Regions from separate parts of the Lysinibacillus sp. DFXJR4 genome, predicted to be linked through region 2. Evidence: riboswitches for the same ligand, from Rfam matches in the RefSeq annotation. Region 2 holds a riboswitch; each other region holds the start of a gene.

Region 1 (2,275 bases), on a different contig from region 2:
ACTAGGAAAATTTGCGGCAAAGCTTCATGTGGAAGTAGCAACAGTTTTTGATCTTATTCAGCTATATGATAAAGTGACAAGTGGTCAGGGCAATCATGAGGATATGATGATGAATCGTTTAAATATAGCCATTATGAAAAAGGAAACAGCCGAGCAAGCGGTGAAATATGCAAGTGAAGCGATTGAATTACATGGTGGAAATGGCTATATTGAAGACTTTGTGACACCTCGCTTACTAAGAGATGCACAGGTGCTTACGGTGTGGGAAGGAACTGCCAATATACTGGCATTAGAGCTGATTCGTTTAGTAGATAAGTTCCAAGCTCATAAGTTGTTTGTACGTATTATGGAGGAACGCTTAGCTAAGGTAGCTAACAGCACTCTAAGCCAATTAGTAGTGGAACAATTAGTACAATTGAAATCGACATTGCATACGTTTAGCTCTTTGGATGAAGCAATGAAAACTTTTGAGGCAAAAGCGGTAGCAGAAAAAATGGCGCATATGTATGAAAGCGTTGTAGCTGTGGAATGGGCTCACAGATTCGGTGGTAAATATGAAAAGCTGGCAGATATATATTTAGAGCATACATGGGCATTAAGAGAACTAGGGGCACCGATGAAAACAGTTCAATATTTTGCAGATATTCTTTAACTTCTTTCAGCAGAAGTTTCCCACCTCTATAGGTGGTGAGATGAATGCGAATTTAAGCTACTTTTCAGAGGGTATCCAAACACCCGCTGAAATAGAGGAACTCAGGCTAAGATCTTCACATCCTGTGAAAACGCCTGAGTGACCAACATCGTGTTGGCCCAAAGCCTCCGGCGGATGTCACGGAATCGAAAAGGAGTTCTTTGTGTAAGCACAAAGCCGATTCCGAACGCAATTATGCCGAGGCATAATTGATTAAAGGAGAAGTCGTCTAGATGGTAGGCGACTTTTTTTGTTTTCATGTATAATAAAATCAACTGAATATTATAAAGGTTCTTTACTTATGTAAAGTGAAAAGGGAAATCGGTGATATTCCGATGCGGTCCCGCCACTGTATGTGCTAGTTTTTTTCAATGTACGCCACTGAAAGTTTTTCGGGAAGGCTTGAAAAAACGTATGGAGCACGAGCCAGGAGACCTGCCTTTATAGAGACACGTTACAACCTACGAGGATAGGGTGGTGGATTTTGCGTATTTTTGTGCATTATTACCCCTCACTTTGGATGAGGGGTATTTGTTTTGTATGAAAGATGTCGATAAATTTGAAAAAATGAGCGATAAACTTATAAAGTTCGTCGATTACTAATCTATCAGCAAAATAATTTGTAAAAATTTACGCATTTATATACTAGGAGGATTCATATGAAGAAATTTTGGAAATTAGGACTTTCCGCATTTTTAGCAATTGGCTTACTTGCTGCCTGTGGAGAAGGAGCAAAAAATGAAAAGCCAGCATCTTCTGAGCAGCAAGAAACAACACAAGTAGACAAAGCAACATTCCCTATGACGATAACAGATGCTGTTGGCAAGGAGATTACGCTGGAGTCACCTCCTGAAAAAATAGTTTCTCTTATTCCAAGTAATACAGAGATTTTATTTGCTCTTGGCTTAAACAATGAAATAGTGGGTGTTACCGATAATGATGATTATCCTGCAGAGGCAACTGAAAAACAAAAAGTTGGTGGTATGGAATATAATATTGAGCAAATTATTGCCTTACAACCAGATATCGTGTTTGCTCATGCTTCGAGTATGACATTTTCTGCAGGGGCCATTGAACAGCTTGAATCTGCCGGTTTAAAGGTTTTTGTGGTAACAAATGCGAAGGACTTTAATGAAATTTACACAACAATTGAACAGCTAGGTCGTGCAACTGGGAAATTACCTGAGGCCAAGAAAATAATTAAAGATATGAAGACAAAAGTAGAAGAGGTTCTTGCAAAACTTGAGGATGTAAAGCCAAAGAAAGTTTTTGTAGAAGCATCTGATGAGCCACATATATTTACAGCTGGTAAAGATACATTTATGAATGAAATGCTAAATATGATTCATGCCGAAAATGTTGCAGCAGATACAGCAGATTGGTATGAAATCAGTTCCGAACAAATTATTGCAAAAAATCCAGATGTCATCGTGGTGACATATCATTATGTACCTGATATTTTAACAAAGCTACCACAGCGTGCTGGCTTTGACACAATTAATGCAGTAAAAAATAAAGCCATTGTTCAGGTAGATGAGAATACAACAAGTCGTCAAGGACCACGTTTAGGAGAGGGTCTTGAAG
Region 2 (2,275 bases):
GCTGATAGGTTGCTTCATCGGCTCTTTCGATTGTAGGTAGGGCGATAATAAAATCTATTGCCTTCCGTGCTTCGGGTGAAATAACATATACAATAACTGTTTTAGATCCACCATCTAATTGGGCGGTAATGACTGTCTCTCCAATTGCCTGAGCTATTACGCTCCCATTTGTGTCAACTGTTGCAATTCCAGAGTTGCTTGAAGACCATGTAACTGTGGCACTATCATCTGTTGTTGCGTTAGTGGCAGTAAGTTGAAATGTTTCTCCTACTAATAATAGTAAAGGTTCCTCAGTGTTTAGCTGAATATCGCTAATTGCAACGGGCGCATTCTCTACTAATGGAGCTAGTTCCGCTGCATCTTCTAATGGTATAAGATCATCTAATTCAGCTTCTTCATCTGTATGCGGTGCTTTTTCCTGTTCTGTTAAATCCTCTACATCTATTTCATTCTTAGACTTTGTAGCATTATCCTGCTCTTCTGAATCATCGGGTTCAATATCATTGATGTTTGGAGTAGGATCGAGTAAATCCCCTTCAAAATGCTGTGCCTTAATTGCAGTGACTGGAGAAAATAGCGATACGATTAAAATAAAAATAACTGCTATATGTAGCTGCTTTTTCCATATAGTCATATAAACACTCACTTCCTTTATAAATAATTAAATACTGACAAGCTGAATTAATTCATCTTGTCAGTATCCATTTATCTAGCTATTGTACTTTTACTTCAAGTGGCTCACTTGCTGAACTACCGAATAAAGCATTAGCAGAGGCTGTAATGGTAATAGTACCTGCTTGTGCTTGACCTGCAAATGTAATAACAACTTGTTGGTTTGCATTCATAGTAACTGACTGAGCTGTTAATGCTGTTGTCCCTGTGTTAATTGTCCAGTTTGCTAAATTAGAGCCGTTTGGTGTCGTAAATAAATCACCAGTTAAATTTACCGTAACGGATGGATTGTTATCATTTACTGCAATTACACTTGCTGTTTCTAATTTAGCCCATGTAGTGTAATAAATATGAACGACATCATCAGCCTGTAATTGATATTCAGCTAATCCAAAATTGGGGCTATATCCATTTACAGTGTAGACCCAGCCATCCCAACCATTTAAACTGCCTGCCGCAAGTCCATCAATTGATTGAAGATATGGACCATATTGAGTAGAAACTACTACATAAGGAATACCCTCGGCATCTAATACTTGCTCTACAAGCTCTAGTGCAGTTGTCCCTTCTTGAACATTTACTGTTGTTCCTTCTAAAATTTCATGGCATGAACCAGTACCGCATAAACCTTTTACTGATAACTGAACATCAAAATCTGCTGATTGTGCTTCTTGACTTACAGGCTGTAATACTGCTGCACTGGCTGATGGTGTTACGAGCGAAAATGCTAAAAGTAGGACTAACACTAAATGCCACCATTTTTTGAAACGAACCATTTGTAAAACCTCCTATTTTTATTATTTCGTGAATGTTTTTGCAATTAACTCGAAAATAAAAAGATGCTTCTCCAAAATGGGGAAGCATCTAATGGAAAACAGAAAAAAGGCGCAAAAACGTAGTTTGCCTGTCCGTCTATTTGCCGTAAGTTCTCCTAGCTTCCGAAGAGAGTTAATACGATGGAATAAAGGCAGGTCTCCTGGCTCGTGTATCCTATTCAGAACCTTCCCATCTACTGAAGGCATTTTTCCTTGTTCGACAGTGGTATTTTCTGTAGTCATCTACACTTACAGTTGCGGAAACAGCTTCGGCTTTAAACCGAATTCCCTATTAAGCTCTTAAAAGAGCACCTTTATACTGCAATTGTTATTCACTTAATGTTAATTCTAGCATATATTTCTATTTTTCAAAATAGTTTAACAAAAAGAATTATGCTTTATAGAAGTAGTAAGCTTTAAAAGAGGAAGTAAACGTCTAGTATCAATATTACTATGCCTATTAAAAAGCAAAATGATAACACAAATAGATAGATAATATAAATCGTATAATAGAGAGTGAGCGGGCAAATCATATCCAAAAAGGGTTTATCCATTTAAATATTAAGCAAAACAAAAAGCTGCACAGTTAATGGCAGCTTTTTGTTTCATCTGTTTTCAGCAACGTATACGGTGATTGTGATAAATAATAAGCGGTGAGTCCCGTATATAGCTGTGTCTTTCACTTAATCTATCCATCTTAGCTTTATAAATTTTTTCTTTTGTATTCTTAGTACTCTGCAGCAATTGCTTGATAGGCTGAAGTATAGAAGTCTTCAGGCTTTTTGCTG
Region 3 (2,275 bases), on a different contig from region 2:
TCCCATAACCGTTGCTATCTGTTCAATATCTTCATATACATCATCAAATGAAGCTGCAGATTGAATGGCAAATACTTTTACACCTGCATCTTCAAGACTTTTTAGAGCATTTAAGTTATCTTCATCTTTTCCTGTTGTATAAGCAATGACCACATCTGGCTTCAAAGCTAAAATACGCTCACTATTAAACGTAACAGAATTAGAAACACGTTCAATTTTTTGTGCCTCTTCCGGATACGTATCATAGTCAGTTGCCCCAACAATTTGATTGCCAACACCTAAAGCAAATAAAATTTCTGTATTGCTTGGTTGTAATGAAATAATTGTTTTAGGTACTTCATCAAACTCAACCTCTATACCACGGTCATCCTTCACTTTATAGCTTGCTTTTTCGATTTGATCTTCCTTAGTAATATCTTCTTTAGTAGTTGCTTCATCCTTCGCACCACAACCTACTAATATGAGCGACAGCATCATTACTGAAAGCCATTGAAGCTTCAACATTTTCTTCATTTTATTTATTCTCCTTTTTTCTTTTTCATAGGGTATGACTTGCTTACAAACGGAATTTCAGCAATCCCTGCTTGCTTATTCATATAAACAGCCATCACAAAAAATACATTGGCTAGTAGTCCTAAATAATCAAAAAGAATTGTCGGTACTTCCTTTTCGTCAGATACCTTATGCAAAATACGATAAGATTTTTTTGCCTCACTACGACATACATGTAATGCAGTAGCAGCCTCTGTTCCTTGAGGTAATACAAAGCTCTGAATCTCCTCTTTCACATAACTAACATAAAAATCATAGCGAGCACTTATCCATGCTAAATCCTCTTCACTGACCGCTAATTTACCTCGAACCGAGCCATTAACATGGTAGGCCATTGGTAGGATTGTATAGAGATCTTGTGCAACAACCTCAACTGCCTCTTTTTTTACTGCTGTCAAAGCCATACCTATATGTGTAGTAAGGCTATCTGTTCGTATTTCAAAATCCACTGTATATGCTTTTTCACGCATAAATGGATAACAAGAATAACGCGCATCTTTTTTCAACTCTAAATCCTCACTTTCTTTACACAATCAATTTTGCCCCAACGTAATTGCGTCTGGATTTTTCTTGATTCAAAGGCATATAAAACGCCCACTGATAGGAAAAAAAACCTCTATCCTACCCATATAAGGGGCTGAATTAAAATAAAAAACGCCGTTCCTACTCGTAAGGAACGACGAAAATAACATAATTAGAATCGTATATAGATACGAAAGAGACTACGTATTTGCCATATATCCTCCTAGCTTCCGAAGAGTATTTATACGTTCAAATAAAGGTCGGTCTCCTGGCTTGTACAGTGTACATCACTTAATGTAATGTATGTCATAAAACCTTCCCATCAAATTGACAGTGGTCTCCGATTATGATTCCTGTACTTACAGTTGCGGAAACAGCTTCGGATTTTCACCGAATTCCCGATTATACTATCTTAGTACCCTTATCCTGCAAGAGCTATTCACTTATAAAGCAGTTTATCACATATTATTATGAAAAACTATAAAGATAAAAGTTTTATAGTTGTACTAGAAATTTATAGTATTTTTTCAATAGCCTGCTCGATATCAAGCTGAGAATCAGTAGGCTCAAAGCGTTCTACTGTTTTACCATTTGCATCGATTAAGAATTTTGTAAAATTCCAGCGGATATTACGTCCTTCTAAAAAACGAGGTGCTATTTGAACTATTGATTCTGCTAGCATTTTTTCCTGCATGCTTGCTTTTCCAAATGCGCGGTAATCGACCTCATGCTTTAAATAATTAAACAGTGGATGTGTTGCATCACCATTGACCTGCACTACCTCAAAAATCGGGAATGTTACACCATAGTTAACCTGACAAAGTTGTGTAGTTTGCTCACCATCTTCAGGGTTTTGATTTCCAAATTGATCGCAAGGAAAGCCTAACACAACAAAGTTTTCCTTGCCATATTTATCGTACATTTTTTGCAAGTCTTCGAACTGATATGTAAAACGACATTGATTAGCTGTGTTGACAATTAACAGCGTCTTTCCTCGATAGGTCTCCATTGATAAAATCTCACCGTTCGGCTTCTTTACTAAATAATTATAAATACTCATGTATGAATCCCCTTACTTTTTTCCTATATTATAGTAAACTTTTTTCTATTCATAAAAGGATTTGCATTAAAAAAAGCCATTCCATTATTTTTAACGAATGGCTGCCCTATATTTCTTTTTGTATTTCATATCTTGCTCTTC

What was found. A riboswitch is a leader RNA that binds a small molecule or an ion and turns the genes downstream of it on or off. The one in region 2 is predicted to bind cobalamin.
Region 1: another riboswitch for cobalamin. It lies ahead of AC2CGN_RS11665 (ABC transporter substrate-binding protein); the one in region 2 lies ahead of AC2CGN_RS09020 (DUF4430 domain-containing protein).
Region 3: another riboswitch for cobalamin. It lies ahead of AC2CGN_RS13935 (hypothetical protein); the one in region 2 lies ahead of AC2CGN_RS09020 (DUF4430 domain-containing protein).

The regions. Positions count from the first base shown of each region.
Region 1 is NZ_JBXUNW010000004.1:46,620-48,894, reverse strand. Features, by position in the region: gene AC2CGN_RS11670 (acyl-CoA dehydrogenase family protein) at 1-652, shown strand, start outside; cobalamin riboswitch at 963-1,148, shown strand; gene AC2CGN_RS11665 (ABC transporter substrate-binding protein) at 1,351-2,275, shown strand, end outside.
Region 2 is NZ_JBXUNW010000002.1:199,278-201,552, reverse strand. Features, by position in the region: gene AC2CGN_RS09025 (S-layer homology domain-containing protein) at 1-634, opposite strand, end outside; gene AC2CGN_RS09020 (DUF4430 domain-containing protein) at 714-1,448, opposite strand; cobalamin riboswitch at 1,622-1,818, opposite strand.
Region 3 is NZ_JBXUNW010000006.1:5,544-7,818, forward strand. Features, by position in the region: gene AC2CGN_RS13930 (ABC transporter substrate-binding protein) at 1-513, opposite strand, end outside; gene AC2CGN_RS13935 (hypothetical protein) at 519-1,058, opposite strand; cobalamin riboswitch at 1,316-1,512, opposite strand; gene AC2CGN_RS13940 (glutathione peroxidase) at 1,589-2,134, opposite strand; gene AC2CGN_RS13945 (hypothetical protein) at 2,225-2,275, opposite strand, start outside.